4 regions of the Carnobacterium antarcticum genome follow, and region 1 is predicted to be linked to each of the others. Evidence: a T-box and tRNA genes for the amino acid it is inferred to sense, from the RefSeq annotation. Region 1 holds a T-box; the other regions hold tRNA genes.
The links. The T-box of region 1 lies ahead of NY10_RS00920 (valine--tRNA ligase). A T-box ahead of a tRNA ligase gene usually reads a tRNA of that ligase, here a tRNA-Val.
Positions count from the first base shown of each region.

Region 2: it encodes a tRNA-Val, which carries the amino acid that the T-box ahead of NY10_RS00920 (valine--tRNA ligase) is inferred to sense. The anticodon was not compared.
Region 3: it encodes a tRNA-Val, which carries the amino acid that the T-box ahead of NY10_RS00920 (valine--tRNA ligase) is inferred to sense. The anticodon was not compared.
Region 4: it encodes a tRNA-Val, which carries the amino acid that the T-box ahead of NY10_RS00920 (valine--tRNA ligase) is inferred to sense. The anticodon was not compared.

Region 1 is NZ_CP010796.1:157,573-161,769, reverse strand. It holds gene NY10_RS00920 (valine--tRNA ligase) at 1-2,539, opposite strand, end outside; T-box leader at 2,619-2,853, opposite strand; gene tpx (thiol peroxidase) at 2,920-3,411, opposite strand; gene NY10_RS00910 (redox-sensing transcriptional repressor Rex) at 3,521-4,162, opposite strand.
Region 2 is NZ_CP010796.1:705,932-710,128, reverse strand. It holds rRNA gene NY10_RS03655 (23S ribosomal RNA) at 1-1,384, shown strand, start outside; rRNA gene rrf (5S ribosomal RNA) at 1,477-1,592, shown strand; tRNA gene NY10_RS03645 (tRNA-Asn) at 1,605-1,677, shown strand; tRNA gene NY10_RS03640 (tRNA-Ser) at 1,732-1,820, shown strand; tRNA gene NY10_RS03635 (tRNA-Glu) at 1,838-1,909, shown strand; tRNA gene NY10_RS03630 (tRNA-Val) at 1,921-1,993, shown strand; tRNA gene NY10_RS03625 (tRNA-Asp) at 2,011-2,086, shown strand; tRNA gene NY10_RS03620 (tRNA-Phe) at 2,129-2,204, shown strand; tRNA gene NY10_RS03615 (tRNA-Tyr) at 2,217-2,300, shown strand; tRNA gene NY10_RS03610 (tRNA-Trp) at 2,329-2,402, shown strand; tRNA gene NY10_RS03605 (tRNA-His) at 2,430-2,502, shown strand; tRNA gene NY10_RS03600 (tRNA-Gln) at 2,514-2,585, shown strand; tRNA gene NY10_RS03595 (tRNA-Cys) at 2,621-2,691, shown strand; tRNA gene NY10_RS03590 (tRNA-Leu) at 2,723-2,806, shown strand; gene NY10_RS03585 (LysR family transcriptional regulator) at 3,091-3,972, shown strand.
Region 3 is NZ_CP010796.1:691,037-695,233, forward strand. It holds gene NY10_RS03480 (ISL3 family transposase) at 1-951, shown strand, start outside; tRNA gene NY10_RS03485 (tRNA-Leu) at 1,153-1,236, opposite strand; tRNA gene NY10_RS03490 (tRNA-Cys) at 1,268-1,338, opposite strand; tRNA gene NY10_RS03495 (tRNA-Gln) at 1,374-1,445, opposite strand; tRNA gene NY10_RS03500 (tRNA-His) at 1,457-1,529, opposite strand; tRNA gene NY10_RS03505 (tRNA-Trp) at 1,557-1,630, opposite strand; tRNA gene NY10_RS03510 (tRNA-Tyr) at 1,659-1,742, opposite strand; tRNA gene NY10_RS03515 (tRNA-Phe) at 1,755-1,830, opposite strand; tRNA gene NY10_RS03520 (tRNA-Asp) at 1,873-1,948, opposite strand; tRNA gene NY10_RS03525 (tRNA-Val) at 1,966-2,038, opposite strand; tRNA gene NY10_RS03530 (tRNA-Glu) at 2,050-2,121, opposite strand; tRNA gene NY10_RS03535 (tRNA-Ser) at 2,139-2,227, opposite strand; tRNA gene NY10_RS03540 (tRNA-Asn) at 2,282-2,354, opposite strand; rRNA gene rrf (5S ribosomal RNA) at 2,367-2,482, opposite strand; rRNA gene NY10_RS03550 (23S ribosomal RNA) at 2,575-4,197, opposite strand, start outside.
Region 4 is NZ_CP010796.1:2,367,108-2,371,304, reverse strand. It holds tRNA gene NY10_RS11285 (tRNA-Ser) at 22-111, opposite strand; tRNA gene NY10_RS11280 (tRNA-Glu) at 168-239, opposite strand; tRNA gene NY10_RS11275 (tRNA-Ser) at 259-346, opposite strand; tRNA gene NY10_RS11270 (tRNA-Ile) at 376-449, opposite strand; tRNA gene NY10_RS11265 (tRNA-Gly) at 458-528, opposite strand; tRNA gene NY10_RS11260 (tRNA-Asp) at 534-606, opposite strand; tRNA gene NY10_RS11255 (tRNA-Met) at 656-728, opposite strand; tRNA gene NY10_RS11250 (tRNA-Ser) at 754-843, opposite strand; tRNA gene NY10_RS11245 (tRNA-Ile) at 888-961, opposite strand; tRNA gene NY10_RS11240 (tRNA-Met) at 980-1,053, opposite strand; tRNA gene NY10_RS11235 (tRNA-Ala) at 1,083-1,155, opposite strand; tRNA gene NY10_RS11230 (tRNA-Pro) at 1,167-1,240, opposite strand; tRNA gene NY10_RS11225 (tRNA-Arg) at 1,286-1,359, opposite strand; tRNA gene NY10_RS11220 (tRNA-Leu) at 1,367-1,455, opposite strand; tRNA gene NY10_RS11215 (tRNA-Gly) at 1,508-1,579, opposite strand; tRNA gene NY10_RS11210 (tRNA-Thr) at 1,583-1,658, opposite strand; tRNA gene NY10_RS11205 (tRNA-Leu) at 1,680-1,764, opposite strand; tRNA gene NY10_RS11200 (tRNA-Lys) at 1,803-1,875, opposite strand; tRNA gene NY10_RS11195 (tRNA-Val) at 1,877-1,952, opposite strand; rRNA gene rrf (5S ribosomal RNA) at 1,982-2,097, opposite strand; rRNA gene NY10_RS11185 (23S ribosomal RNA) at 2,190-4,197, opposite strand, start outside.

The sequences.
Region 1 (4,197 bases):
TATCAACAAACTTAGCATTTGATAATTTTCCTTTGACACGTTTAACTTCTTTGTCCCACTTAACCAACTCTTTTTCAAGACGGGCAATTTCTTCCTCTAAGTTGATCAAACCTGCTAGCGGCAGATAAATTTCAGCGCCTGTAATAACAGCGCTCATCGCTGTTTCAGGAGCTTCTACGTTACTGGAAATGGTTAGAACTTCCGGGTTGCAGAAACGTTCAATATACGAAACATTTTCTTTTAAGAACTGTTCTGCTGTTTCGTCATTGGTTTTGATCATCAGTTCAATCGGTTTTGATAAAGGCGTATTCACTTCTGAACGAATATTTCGAACCGAACGAATCAATTCCATCAAAATATCCATTCCTTTAGTAGCCGCTTCATCAGATAATTCTGGACGTACTACCGGATAATCCGCAATCACTAGCGACTCGCCTTCGTGGGGGATGTTTTCCCAAATTTCTTCCGTCACGAATGGCATAATCGGGTGCAGCAGGCGTAACGTTTGATCTAAAACATGAGCCAAAATACTTCTAGTCGTTTGTTTGGCTGTTTCATTTTCGCCAAACAATACTTCCTTACTCATTTCAATGTACCAGTCACAAAAATCATCCCAAATAAAATGATACAAAATCCGACCGGCTTCGCCGAACTCAAAACGTTCAGACGTATCAGTGACTTTTTGAATGGTTTCATTTAATTTAGTTAAAATCCAGCGATCCGCAACGGTTTTTTCACCAGTCAAATCTATTTGCTCAACAGTAAAGTTTTCCATATTCATCAATGCGAAACGACTAGCGTTCCAAATTTTATTGATGAAGTTCCAAGCAGCGTCCATTTTATCGTAACTGAAACGCACATCTTGACCAGGAGAAGATCCGTTCGATAAGAACCAGCGCAGTGCATCTGCACCATATTGATCGATCACATCCATCGGATCAATCCCATTGCCTAATGACTTACTCATTTTGCGTCCCTCTTCATCGCGAATCAGACCATGAATCAAAACGTTCTTAAACGGTCTTTTTCCAGTAAATTCCAAACTCTGGAAAATCATCCGGCTGACCCAGAAGAAAATAATGTCGTAGCCTGTAACCAATGTGTCCGTTGGGAAGTACCGTTTAAAATCTTCCGCTTCTTCATCTGGCCAGCCCATTGTTGAAAACGGCCATAAAGCTGAGCTAAACCAAGTGTCCAATACATCCGGATCTTGAACCCAATCCTCGCTGTTTTCCGGCGCTTCCATGCCGACATACAATTCGCCAGTCGTCTTATGGTACCAAGCCGGAATTCGATGTCCCCACCATAGTTGACGTGAAATAACCCAATCGTGAACATTTTCCATCCAACGCATATACGTATTCTCAAAACGATCAGGGACAAAAGACACTTTGTTATCTGTTTCTTGATTGTCTATCGCTTCTTTTGCTAAAGACTCCATTTTAACAAACCATTGTGTTGATAAACGCGGTTCGACTACTACTCCTGTACGTTCAGAATGTCCGACACTGTGAACCATTTTTTCAATTTTGATTAAATGACCTTCTGCTTCCAGATCTTTAACAACTGCTTTACGAGCTGCAAATCGATCCATTCCAGCATACTTGCCAGCCAGCTCATTCATCGTTCCATCTTCATGCATCACGTTGACACGCGGCAAATCATGACGGTTCCCGACTTCAAAGTCATTAGGGTCATGGGCAGGGGTGATCTTAACAACCCCTGTACCAAAGTCCTTTTCAACGTATTCATCAGCAACAATCGGTATTTCACGGTTCATTAACGGTAATAAAACAGTTTTCCCAATTAATTGCTGGTAACGTTCATCTTCAGGATGCACAGCAATTGCAGTATCGCCTAACATTGTTTCAGGACGAGTAGTAGCAATTTCAACAACACCGCTGCCATCGGACAACGGGTAGCTCATGTGGTAAAAAGCTCCTTCAACGTCTTTATGGATCACTTCAATATCTGATAAAGCTGTTTTAGCTTTTGGATCCCAGTTGATAATATACTCGCCGCGATAAATCAGTTTCTTTTCATACATTGTAACGAAAACTTTTTTTACGGCTTCTGACAAGCCGTCATCTAATGTAAAACGCTCGCGGCTGTAATCAACTGATATTCCAACTTTAGCCCATTGTTGGCGGATAACCTCTGCATATTCTTCTTTCCAATCCCAGACCGTTTCAATAAATTTTTCACGACCTAAATCATAGCGAGAAATGCCTTTTTCTGCTAATTTTTCTTCTACTTTTGCCTGAGTCGCAATTCCAGCGTGATCCATTCCAGGCAACCACAAAGTATCGTAGCCTTGCATGCGTTTTTGTCGAATAATGATGTCTTGCAAAGCTGTATCCCACGCATGCCCTAAATGAAGTTTTCCAGTAACATTTGGCGGAGGTATAACAATAGAGTAAGGTTGCTTTGTTTTGTCTCCACTTGGTTTAAACAAATCTTTTTCTAACCATTTTTCATAGCGGCCTGCTTCAACTTCTTTTGGTTGATATTTTGTCGCCATCTTCAGTTCATCTGCCATGTCCCTTAACCCCTTTTTCATTTTTTTAAAGCTGCTATTATATAAAACGACAAAAAAAGCACCCATCCTAATGTATAATCATTAGGACGAATGCTTTAGAATTCGCGGTACCACCTAGTTTGCATATTCGTTATTCCCGAATATACCTCTCTCTTCACGTTTTTAACGTAACGTCACTCCGTACAAGGTTACTCTTTCTTCACCCTGTCAGCTCCCAAGCTACCTTCATCTTATTTCGGTTAAGAACTCCCACCATCTGTTCTTTTCTCTATTAAACCAAAAATAACATTACTCTTCTTGTTCATCGCTTTTAAGTATGTCTTATTTTAGCATTGAAAAGGTGGTAATTCAATCCTGTATTTTATAATTCGGAATTAAACTCAACGAGCAGCTTTTGCAACTTCAATAGCTTTGTCATAGTTTGGTTCATCAACCATTTCAGATACGATTTCTTTGTAGATTAATTTTCCGCTTGCATCGATTACAAACACAGAACGCGCTAATACATTCATTTCAGGGACAAATAAACCGTATGCTTTGCCGAAAGAAGCATCCGTATCGTGCAACATCTCCATTTCGATACCTTCTCCAGCACACCAATTTTCTTGTTGTTCTTTTGTATTTGTTGAGATCGTCATTAACTGTACGCCTTCGATAGCACTTGCTGCTGAATTGAAAGCTTTCGTTTGAACCGCACAAACACGTGTATCAATGTCCGGTACGACACTGATTAAAACAACTTTTCCGTTAAATTGTTTCAATTCAATGGTCTCATCTTTTAAATTTTTCACTGAAAAATCCGGTGCTTGTTCTCCCACTGCGGGTTGCGTGCCTTCAACTTTAAAAGGAGTGCCTTTTCTTGTGATTTCCATGTATATCGCTCCTATTCATATATAAACCTACTTCTTTAGTATACGCTGGCTGGAAAGAAAAATGCAACCTTTACCATTTTAATTGCTTCACTAACTACAAAGCGAATACCTATTTAACTACTGGATGAAGCAGCCAGTCATTGTAACAAACCAACGTTAAAATTTCACTGGTTAAGTCAATATACCGGATATCCACGTGTTCCGGCACATTAACCCTTCCTGGAGCAAAATTTAATATCGCCGTAATCCCTCCATCTACCAACATCTCTACTGCCTCTTGAGAAAATTCGCTAGGGACCGTAGAGATGGCCACATGAATTTCTTCTCTTAGTAACACTTCTTTCATCTGATCAATCGAATAAACCGGAACTCCTGATAATATTTTGCCGGAATTCTCTTCACATTTCTCGAAGCCGCATGTAATTTTCAAATTTTGATCTCTACGGAAATTATTTTCGATTAACGCTTTCCCAAGGTTTCCAACTCCGATTAAAGCAATCTTAATGATTTTATTCACATTCAATAACTCATTAAATACTTTTGTAACATAATCTACCTCATAACCGTATCCGCTTCTGCCTAATTCCCCGAAATGAGAAAAATCACGTCGAATAGTTGCAGAAGGAATCTGCGTTAACTGACTGATTTCATTTGATTTTATTCGCTTTACTCCGCTATCTTGCAACTTTTTTAAACAACGATAATAAATAGGCATTCTTCTGGCTGTTGCTTTTGGAATCTGACTTCCCATTTGTTCCTCTTTCACTAAAAGCCCTCCTCTTTTGC
Region 2 (4,197 bases), 550 kb from region 1:
GTCAAATGCTTGCTTCTCTAAGGACAAGTTGTGATGGGGAGGGAAATTAAGTACCGAAGTTCCTGATGTCACACTGTCAAGAAAAGCTTCTAGTGAGAAACAAACGGCCCGTACCGCAAACCGACACAGGTAGTCGAGGAGAGAATCCTAAGGTGTGCGAGTGAACTCTCGTTAAGGAACTCGGCAAAATGACCCCGTAACTTCGGGAGAAGGGGTGCTGACCATTTGGTCAGCCGCAGTGAATAGGCCCAAGCAACTGTTTATCAAAAACACAGGTCTCTGCTAAATCGAAAGATGACGTATAGGGGCTGACGCCTGCCCGGTGCTGGAAGGTTAAGAGGATGGGTTAGCTCTCGAGCGAAGCTCAGAATTGAAGCCCCAGTAAACGGCGGCCGTAACTATAACGGTCCTAAGGTAGCGAAATTCCTTGTCGGGTAAGTTCCGACCCGCACGAAAGGCGTAATGATTTGGGCACTGTCTCAACGAGAGACTCGGTGAAATTATAGTACCTGTGAAGATGCAGGTTACCCGCGACAGGACGGAAAGACCCCATGGAGCTTTACTGCAGTTTGATATTGAGTGTTTGTACAGCTTGTACAGGATAGGTAGGAGCCGATGAAACCAGGACGCTAGTCTTGGTGGAGGCGTTGGTGGGATACTACCCTTGCTGTATGACCACTCTAACCCACAGCCATGATCTGGCTGGGAGACAGTGTCTGACGGGCAGTTTGACTGGGGCGGTCGCCTCCTAAAGAGTAACGGAGGCGCCCAAAGGTTCCCTCAGAATGGTTGGAAATCATTCGTAGAGTGTAAAGGCAGAAGGGAGCTTGACTGCGAGACCTACAAGTCGAGCAGGGACGAAAGTCGGGCTTAGTGATCCGGTGGTTCCGCATGGAAGGGCCATCGCTCAACGGATAAAAGCTACCCTGGGGATAACAGGCTTATCTCCCCCAAGAGTCCACATCGACGGGGAGGTTTGGCACCTCGATGTCGGCTCATCGCATCCTGGGGCTGTAGTCGGTCCCAAGGGTTGGGCTGTTCGCCCATTAAAGCGGTACGCGAGCTGGGTTCAGAACGTCGTGAGACAGTTCGGTCCCTATCCGTCGCGGGCGCAGGAAATTTGAGAGGAGCTGTCCTTAGTACGAGAGGACCGGGATGGACACACCGCTGGTGTACCAGTTGTTCTGCCAAGAGCATCGCTGGGTAGCTATGTGTGGACGGGATAAACGCTGAAAGCATCTAAGCGTGAAGCCCCCCTCAAGATGAGATTTCCCATCACGCAAGTGAGTAAGACCCCTGAGAGATGATCAGGTAGATAGGTTGGAAGTGGAAGTACAGCGATGTATGGAGCGGACCAATACTAATCGGTCGAGGACTTAACCAATTTTTTAAACGGTGTCTTGGTTTCGACACGATGTTGCAAGAGAAAAACACTATCCAGTTTTGAGAGAACACCGTTCTCTTGATGAACCAATGTGCGGTGGTGACGGCAAGAAGGTCACACCTGTTCCCATGCCGAACACAGCAGTTAAGCTTCTTAGCGCCGATGGTAGTGAAGGGTTTCCCTTTGTGAGAGTAGGACGCTGCCGCGCATTGATCATTATTCCGCAATAGCTCAGCTGGTAGAGCGCATGACTGTTAATCATGATGTCGCAGGTTCGAATCCTGCTTGCGGAGTCCATAGATTTCTATGAAAAAGAAACACAAAAGAGAGTGTCGAAGAACCAACTTGGAGAGTTGTCCGAGCGGCCGAAGGAGCATGATTGGAAATCATGTAGGCGGTGCACACTGTCTCAAGGGTTCGAATCCCTTACTCTCCGTTTCAAAATTGCGTTTCGGCCCGTTGGTCAAGTGGTTAAGACACCGCCCTTTCACGGCGGTATCACGGGTTCGAATCCCGTACGGGTCATGAGTCATTTAGGAGGTTTAGCTCAGCTGGGAGAGCATCTGCCTTACAAGCAGAGGGTCAGCGGTTCGATCCCGTTAACCTCCATTGAACAATTTTATAACGGTCTCGTGGTGTAGGGGTTAACATGTCTGCCTGTCACGCAGAAGATCGCGGGTTCGATTCCCGTCGAGACCGCCATTTTTTTAATACAAGCATTACGGAACCGAAAGGTTCGATTATGGCCTGGTAGCTCAGTTGGTAGAGCACTTGATTGAAGCTCAAGGTGTCGGCAGTTCGATTCTGTCCCAGGCCACCATTTTTTTCAACTGGAGGGGTAGCGAAGTGGCTAAACGCGGCGGACTGTAAATCCGCTCCTTCGGGTTCGGCAGTTCGAATCTGCCCCCCTCCACCATTTTTTTTTAAAACCCATCTAAACTGATAGGGATATAGTTTAAAGGTAGAACAATGGTCTCCAAAACCATTAGTGTGGGTTCAATTCCTACTATCCCTGCCATTTTTATATTTAACCTTTTACATTACGGCGATTGTGGCGAAGTGGTTAACGCACCGGATTGTGGTTCCGGCATACGTGGGTTCGATCCCCATCAGTCGCCTTTTTCATTTATGGGCTATAGCCAAGCGGTAAGGCAAGGGACTTTGACTCCCTTATGCGTTGGTTCGAATCCAGCTAGCCCAGTTTTTTAGAATAACCCAACACTCAATTTTAAAGATGGCGGTATAGCCAAGTGGTAAGGCAGAGGTCTGCAAAACCTTCATCACCGGTTCAAATCCGGTTACCGCCTTATCTAATGAATTGCCTGTTGTCAGCATCCTGCCGGCGTGGCGGAATTGGTAGACGCGCTGGACTCAAAATCCTGTGCCCGCGAGGGCGTGCCGGTTCGATTCCGGCCGCCGGTATCCTAAAAGCTCCAACAGTCTTCGGACTGTCGGGGCTTTTTTATTTGTTCTATAAAGTACTGTTACACGTACGTATGAATGATAATGACAATTAGGTGCAGAACCAAATATTTTTATTCAGCTGAACAAAAATATATCCGCTAAAGCACCTATAGTATTAAACAAATAGTTTTCCTTCTTAAGTCCTTACTTAATGGCTAACTATATCATAGAATGATATAGTTGAGATGTTAAATACCTATTTGAAGGACTCTATATAGCAATCAAACATAGGAGGAAAATGTATGGAAATTCGTGTCTTGCGCTATTTTTTAGCTGTTGCACAAGAGGAGAGTATTTCAGCAGCAGCTCAGTTGTTGCATCTTTCCCAACCGACACTTTCCAGACAGCTTAAGGAACTGGAAGAAGAGTTAGGCATTATTTTATTTATTCGCGGCAACAGAAAAATAAGTTTGACAGAAGAAGGAGTATATTTAGTTAATCGAGCAAAAGAGATTTTGTCCTTGGTAGATAAAACAACTTTAAACCTTAAAGAAGCAGAAGTTGTTAGCGGCGATATTTATATCGGTGGCGGTGAAAGTAAGGCAATGAGGCTGATCGCCAAAATAAGCAAAGAGATAATGGATGAGTATCCTGAAGTTCGTATTCATCTATATAGCGGCAATGCGGACGAATTGGCGGAAAAATTAGATAATGGGTTATTAGATTTCGGGATTGTGATCGATCCTTCAGATAAACAAAAATATGATGCTATCCGCTTGCCTGATAGAGATATATGGGGACTTTTGATGCAAGACAGCAGTTCTTTAGCAAAGAAAGATGTTATCGTTTCAAGTGATTTGAAGGGATTACCGTTGATCGTGTCTCGTCAAACACATGTAGCCAATGAATTATCAAACTGGCTAGGCAATAATTTGGAGCAGTATAACATAGTCGCAACATACAACTTACTTTATAATGCGTCTTTGTTGGTAAGCGAAGGAGTTGGTTATGCGTTGTGTTTGTATGGTCTGATAAATACCACTGGAGAGAGTGATCTTTGTTTTCGTCCTTTAGAACCAAGTCTAGAAGCAAAATTGACGATCGTTTGGAAGAAGAATCAGATTCATTCAAATGCTGCAAAGAAATTTTTGGAGAGCGTTAGAAGTAATTTAAAGATAGAGTGAAGGACCAGCCGACTTTTTGTTTTCTTTTTAATTAACTCGATCAATCCTCAATTCCTAATGTCCACTGCCTTCAATGCACATTTTTGGTTTTTAATAATGCTTATAATTCTAGTCGCTTGAAGTTTCTAAATCAGTTAGTTTTAAATAAGGTTTGCTTCTTGATTTGAGGAAAACGCTGAGACGCCTCATCAAAAATTGGGAAACGTTATGTTTTGTGTTCGTATT
Region 3 (4,197 bases), 530 kb from region 1:
TCGTCTATGGCTCAATCTATAAAAGATATCTCTAGTCAAACGGGAGTTTCTTCAGCAACGACGCAGCGCGTTATTAACGAGCAAGCTAAGAATTACAAACCGCATTACTTCTGGCTTCCTAAACATCTTTCGTTTGACGAGTTTAAGTATGCCAATAGCACAATGGCTTTTGAATACATTGATGCCGAAAAAGGAACGATCATTGATATCTTGCCTTCTCGAGACAGTCGAACGATAAAAGACCATTTCCTTTCACGGTATAGCCTAAAGGCTAGAAAAAAAGTAGAAACCATTACAGTCGATATGAACGCTGGTTACGTCAATTTTATTCCCATTCTTTTTCCAAACGCCAAGATCATTATTGATCGTTTTCATATTGTCCAGCTGATTAATCGTTCACTGAATCGTACAAGGATAACGGTTATGAATCAATTTCATACCTCAAATGGAGAAGATATGAAAAAGTACCGTCGATTAAAACGGTTTTGGAAAAAAATCTTAAAGAAAGAATCTGAACTGTCTTATACAACCTATACTTATTATGCTTTATTTGGTCTACGCTTAGAATCAGCGATCGTCGACGAACTGTTGGGCTACAACACCGTTCTGAAAGAGACTTATGAGGTGTATCAAACGATTCTAAAGGCTCTTGAAGAGAATGACTATGATGAGCTAGTAAAGATTTTAGAAAAAGATTATCCACTTATTTCAAAACCAATGAAGACGAGCCTCAAAACATTGAAAAAACATATGAAGCACATAAAAAATACCGTTACCTATAAGTATTCAAACGGAAAAATTGAAGGAATCAACAATAAGATCAAAGTTCTTAACCGTGTGGCCTACGGCTACCGAAACTTCGTGAACTATAAAAACCGTATTCTTCTGCATTTTAATATGAAACCAGCGGCTATTAAACAGAACGAAAAAACACTTTTCATAGCAGCATAACGCCTACCATGAAAAGTGTTCAAGTTTTTTTAATTAAATAAGGGACTAAAATTCTTTACCAACGTCAGTTGACGTAGAACCCTATTCGCTAACAGTTCCTACTGCCAAGCCTGTAGTGGACTTTCACCACCAAGTTATCACCCATGCCGGGCGCACCAAAAAAAGTCTCCAACAGTCCGAAGACTGCTGGAGACTTTAGGATACCGGCGGCCGGAATCGAACCGGCACGCCCTCGCGGGCACAGGATTTTGAGTCCAGCGCGTCTACCAATTCCGCCACGCCGGCAGGATGCTGACAACAGGCAATTCATTAGATAAGGCGGTAACCGGATTTGAACCGGTGATGAAGGTTTTGCAGACCTCTGCCTTACCACTTGGCTATACCGCCATCTTTAAAATTGAGTGTTGGGTTATTCTAAAAAACTGGGCTAGCTGGATTCGAACCAACGCATAAGGGAGTCAAAGTCCCTTGCCTTACCGCTTGGCTATAGCCCATAAATGAAAAAGGCGACTGATGGGGATCGAACCCACGTATGCCGGAACCACAATCCGGTGCGTTAACCACTTCGCCACAATCGCCGTAATGTAAAAGGTTAAATATAAAAATGGCAGGGATAGTAGGAATTGAACCCACACTAATGGTTTTGGAGACCATTGTTCTACCTTTAAACTATATCCCTATCAGTTTAGATGGGTTTTAAAAAAAAATGGTGGAGGGGGGCAGATTCGAACTGCCGAACCCGAAGGAGCGGATTTACAGTCCGCCGCGTTTAGCCACTTCGCTACCCCTCCAGTTGAAAAAAATGGTGGCCTGGGACAGAATCGAACTGCCGACACCTTGAGCTTCAATCAAGTGCTCTACCAACTGAGCTACCAGGCCATAATCGAACCTTTCGGTTCCGTAATGCTTGTATTAAAAAAATGGCGGTCTCGACGGGAATCGAACCCGCGATCTTCTGCGTGACAGGCAGACATGTTAACCCCTACACCACGAGACCGTTATAAAATTGTTCAATGGAGGTTAACGGGATCGAACCGCTGACCCTCTGCTTGTAAGGCAGATGCTCTCCCAGCTGAGCTAAACCTCCTAAATGACTCATGACCCGTACGGGATTCGAACCCGTGATACCGCCGTGAAAGGGCGGTGTCTTAACCACTTGACCAACGGGCCGAAACGCAATTTTGAAACGGAGAGTAAGGGATTCGAACCCTTGAGACAGTGTGCACCGCCTACATGATTTCCAATCATGCTCCTTCGGCCGCTCGGACAACTCTCCAAGTTGGTTCTTCGACACTCTCTTTTGTGTTTCTTTTTCATAGAAATCTATGGACTCCGCAAGCAGGATTCGAACCTGCGACATCATGATTAACAGTCATGCGCTCTACCAGCTGAGCTATTGCGGAATAATGATCAATGCGCGGCAGCGTCCTACTCTCACAAAGGGAAACCCTTCACTACCATCGGCGCTAAGAAGCTTAACTGCTGTGTTCGGCATGGGAACAGGTGTGACCTTCTTGCCGTCACCACCGCACATTGGTTCATCAAGAGAACGGTGTTCTCTCAAAACTGGATAGTGTTTTTCTCTTGCAACATCGTGTCGAAACCAAGACACCGTTTAAAAAATTGGTTAAGTCCTCGACCGATTAGTATTGGTCCGCTCCATACATCGCTGTACTTCCACTTCCAACCTATCTACCTGATCATCTCTCAGGGGTCTTACTCACTTGCGTGATGGGAAATCTCATCTTGAGGGGGGCTTCACGCTTAGATGCTTTCAGCGTTTATCCCGTCCACACATAGCTACCCAGCGATGCTCTTGGCAGAACAACTGGTACACCAGCGGTGTGTCCATCCCGGTCCTCTCGTACTAAGGACAGCTCCTCTCAAATTTCCTGCGCCCGCGACGGATAGGGACCGAACTGTCTCACGACGTTCTGAACCCAGCTCGCGTACCGCTTTAATGGGCGAACAGCCCAACCCTTGGGACCGACTACAGCCCCAGGATGCGATGAGCCGACATCGAGGTGCCAAACCTCCCCGTCGATGTGGACTCTTGGGGGAGATAAGCCTGTTATCCCCAGGGTAGCTTTTATCCGTTGAGCGATGGCCCTTCCATGCGGAACCACCGGATCACTAAGCCCGACTTTCGTCCCTGCTCGACTTGTAGGTCTCGCAGTCAAGCTCCCTTCTGCCTTTACACTCTACGAATGATTTCCAACCATTCTGAGGGAACCTTTGGGCGCCTCCGTTACTCTTTAGGAGGCGACCGCCCCAGTCAAACTGCCCGTCAGACACTGTCTCCCAGCCAGATCATGGCTGTGGGTTAGAGTGGTCATACAGCAAGGGTAGTATCCCACCAACGCCTCCACCAAGACTAGCGTCCTGGTTTCATCGGCTCCTACCTATCCTGTACAAGCTGTACAAACACTCAATATCAAACTGCAGTAAAGCTCCATGGGGTCTTTCCGTCCTGTCGCGGGTAACCTGCATCTTCACAGGTACTATAATTTCACCGAGTCTCTCGTTGAGACAGTGCCCAAATCATTACGCCTTTCGTGCGGGTCGGAACTTACCCGACAAGGAATTTCGCTACCTTAGGACCGTTATAGTTACGGCCGCCGTTTACTGGGGCTTCAATTCTGAGCTTCGCTCGAGAGCTAACCCATCCTCTTAACCTTCCAGCACCGGGCAGGCGTCAGCCCCTATACGTCATCTTTCGATTTAGCAGAGACCTGTGTTTTTGATAAACAGTTGCTTGGGCCTATTCACTGCGGCTGACCAAATGGTCAGCACCCCTTCTCCCGAAGTTACGGGGTCATTTTGCCGAGTTCCTTAACGAGAGTTCACTCGCACACCTTAGGATTCTCTCCTCGACTACCTGTGTCGGTTTGCGGTACGGGCCGTTTGTTTCTCACTAGAAGCTTTTCTTGACAGTGTGACATCAGGAACTTCGGTACTTAATTTCCCTCCCCATCACAACTTGTCCTTAGAGAAGCAAGCATTTGACTCGCTTCAAGACTTGTTGCTTGGACGCACATATCCAACAGTGCGTATTCCTTAGCCTACTGTGTCCCTCCATTGCTCAAACAAAACAAACGGGTACAGGAATCTCAACCTGTTATCCATCGTCTACGCCTATCGGCCTCGACTTAGGTCCCGACTAACCCTGGGAGGACGAGCCTTCCCCAGGAAACCTTAGTCATTCGGTGGACGGGATTCTCACCCGTCTTTCGCTACTCATACCGG
Region 4 (4,197 bases), 400 kb from region 1:
TAAGAATAAAAAATGAAGATAAGGAGGATAAGAGATTCGAACTCTTGCGTGCTTTTACACACCTGACGGTTTTCAAGACCGTTCCCTTCAGCCAGACTTGGGTAATCCTCCATAATTCCAACTGTTATAACAACTTACTGCATTCAATTATAAGCAATTCATTGCTATGACCCGTACGGGATTCGAACCCGTGATACCGCCGTGAAAGGGCGGTGTCTTAACCACTTGACCAACGGGCCTTGTTTCAAATATTAAAAACGGAGAAGGAGGGATTCGAACCCTCGCGCCGCGTTAGCGACCTACACCCTTAGCAGGGGCGCCTCTTGAGCCTCTTGAGTACTTCCCCAAATCCAATAACTAAAATATATATTTCAATGGGCCTAAATGGACTCGAACCATCGACCTCACGCTTATCAGGCGTGCGCTCTAACCAGCTGAGCTATAGGCCCATAAAAAAAGCGGGTGACGAGAATCGAACTCGCATCAACAGCTTGGAAGGCTGTGGTTTTACCACTAAACTACACCCGCAAAAACGGTCTCGACGGGAATCGAACCCGCGATCTTCTGCGTGACAGGCAGACATGTTAACCCCTACACCACGAGACCTTTTTTTGCATTGTACTATTTATTTATCATATGCGTTCTATGATAATAATTGCGGGGACAGGATTTGAACCTGTGACCTTCGGGTTATGAGCCCGACGAGCTGCCAACTGCTCCACCCCGCGATAATAAGAATAAAAAATGAAGATAAGGAGGATAAGAGATTCGAACTCTTGCGTGCTTTTACACACCTGACGGTTTTCAAGACCGTTCCCTTCAGCCAGACTTGGGTAATCCTCCGTTATAATGTATACAAGGTAATCAATCATAAAAGATACGACTAATGGACCTTGCAGGACTCGAACCTGCGACCGGACGGTTATGAGCCGTCTGCTCTAACCAACTGAGCTAAAGGTCCAAGCTCTTTCAATTGTAATAGCGGCGAAGGGGATCGAACCCCCGACCTCCCGGGTATGAACCGGACGCTCTAGCCAGCTGAGCTACACCGCCAAAATATCTAATAATTAAAAACTTAAAAGTGGAGCCTAGCGGGATCGAACCGCTGACCTCCTGCGTGCAAGGCAGGCGCTCTCCCAGCTGAGCTAAGGCCCCAACATTTTAAATCGGGAAGACAGGATTCGAACCTGCGACCCCTTGGTCCCAAACCAAGTGCTCTACCAAGCTGAGCTACTTCCCGTATGTTGAAATCTGGTATTTCCATTCTTGATTATGTAAAATGGAATGCACCCAAGAGGAGTCGAACCTCTAACCGCCTGATTCGTAGTCAGGTACTCTATCCAATTGAGCTATGGGTGCTGAATAATGGTGCCGAGGGCCGGAATCGAACCGGCACGGTGATCACTCACCGCAGGATTTTAAGTCCTGTGCGTCTACCTGTTCCGCCACCCCGGCATTTAGAACAAGCAATGATTTTTTCAAATCTTGCTTACTAGTTGGTCTAGTAAGCGGAAGACGGGGTTCGAACCCGCGACCTCCACCTTGGCAAGGTGGCGTTCTACCACTGAACTACTTCCGCAAATGGTGCCGGCTAAAGGAGTTGAACCCTCGACCCTCTGATTACAAATCAGATGCTCTACCAACTGAGCTAAGCCGGCTAATACAGTAAAAAGAATAAATGGTGCGGGTGAAGGGACTTGAACCCCCACGTCTCTCGACGCTAGATCCTAAATCTAGTGCGTCTGCCAATTCCGCCACACCCGCTAAGCGTAGCATAACTATCCATCATAGATGTTTAGTTATGAGTCATGCAGGATTCGAACCTGCGACCCTCTGATTAAAAGTCAGATGCTCTACCAACTGAGCTAATGACTCATGGTGGAGGTTAACGGGATCGAACCGCTGACCCTCTGCTTGTAAGGCAGATGCTCTCCCAGCTGAGCTAAACCTCCATGGGATAAATTAAATTTAATGAATCAATGCGCGGCAGCGTCCTACTCTCACAAAGGGAAACCCTTCACTACCATCGGCGCTAAGAAGCTTAACTGCTGTGTTCGGCATGGGAACAGGTGTGACCTTCTTGCCGTCACCACCGCACATTTTTTCATCAAGAGAACGGTGTTCTCTCAAAACTGGATAGTGTTTTTCTTTTGCAACATCGTGTCGAAACCAAGACACCGTTTAAAAAATTGGTTAAGTCCTCGACCGATTAGTATTGGTCCGCTCCATACATCGCTGTACTTCCACTTCCAACCTATCTACCTGATCATCTCTCAGGGGTCTTACTCACTTACGTGATGGGAAATCTCATCTTGAGGGGGGCTTCACGCTTAGATGCTTTCAGCGTTTATCCCGTCCACACATAGCTACCCAGCGATGCTCTTGGCAGAACAACTGGTACACCAGCGGTGTGTCCATCCCGGTCCTCTCGTACTAAGGACAGCTCCTCTCAAATTTCCTGCGCCCGCGACGGATAGGGACCGAACTGTCTCACGACGTTCTGAACCCAGCTCGCGTACCGCTTTAATGGGCGAACAGCCCAACCCTTGGGACCGACTACAGCCCCAGGATGCGATGAGCCGACATCGAGGTGCCAAACCTCCCCGTCGATGTGGACTCTTGGGGGAGATAAGCCTGTTATCCCCAGGGTAGCTTTTATCCGTTGAGCGATGGCCCTTCCATGCGGAACCACCGGATCACTAAGCCCGACTTTCGTCCCTGCTCGACTTGTAGGTCTCGCAGTCAAGCTCCCTTCTGCCTTTACACTCTACGAATGATTTCCAACCATTCTGAGGGAACCTTTGGGCGCCTCCGTTACTCTTTAGGAGGCGACCGCCCCAGTCAAACTGCCCGTCAGACACTGTCTCCCAGCCAGATCATGGCTGTGGGTTAGAGTGGTCATACAGCAAGGGTAGTATCCCACCAACGCCTCCACCAAGACTAGCGTCCTGGTTTCATCGGCTCCTACCTATCCTGTACAAGCTGTACAAACACTCAATATCAAACTGCAGTAAAGCTCCATGGGGTCTTTCCGTCCTGTCGCGGGTAACCTGCATCTTCACAGGTACTATAATTTCACCGAGTCTCTCGTTGAGACAGTGCCCAAATCATTACGCCTTTCGTGCGGGTCGGAACTTACCCGACAAGGAATTTCGCTACCTTAGGACCGTTATAGTTACGGCCGCCGTTTACTGGGGCTTCAATTCTGAGCTTCGCTCGAAAGCTAACCCATCCTCTTAACCTTCCAGCACCGGGCAGGCGTCAGCCCCTATACGTCATCTTTCGATTTAGCAGAGACCTGTGTTTTTGATAAACAGTTGCTTGGGCCTATTCACTGCGGCTGACCAAATGGTCAGCACCCCTTCTCCCGAAGTTACGGGGTCATTTTGCCGAGTTCCTTAACGAGAGTTCACTCGCACACCTTAGGATTCTCTCCTCGACTACCTGTGTCGGTTTGCGGTACGGGCCGTTTGTTTCTCACTAGAAGCTTTTCTTGACAGTGTGACATCGGGAACTTCGGTACTTAATTTCCCTCCCCATCACAACTTGTCCTTAGAGAAGCAAGCATTTGACTCGCTTCAAGACTTGTTGCTTGGACGCACATATCCAACAGTGCGTATTCCTTAGCCTACTGTGTCCCTCCATTGCTCAAACAAAACAAACGGGTACAGGAATCTCAACCTGTTATCCATCGTCTACGCCTATCGGCCTCGACTTAGGTCCCGACTAACCCTGGGAGGACGAGCCTTCCCCAGGAAACCTTAGTCATTCGGTGGACGGGATTCTCACCCGTCTTTCGCTACTCATACCGGCATTCTCACTTCTAAGCGCTCCACCAGTCCTCACGGTCTAGCTTCGACGCCCTTAGAACGCTCTCCTACCATAGAACCTAAGTTCTATCCACAGCTTCGGTGTTATGTTTAGCCCCGGTAAATTTTCGGCGCAGGGTCACTCGACTAGTGAGCTATTACGCACTCTTTAAATGATGGCTGCTTCTGAGCCAACATCCTAGTTGTCTAAGCAACCCCACATCCTTTTCCACTTAACATAAACTTTGGGACCTTAGCTGGTGGTCTGGGCTGTTTCCCTCTCGACTACGGATCTTATCACTCGTAGTCTGACTCCCGGATATAAATCAATGGCATTCGGAGTTTATCTGAATTCGGTAACCCGAGAAGGGCCCCTAGTCCAAACAGT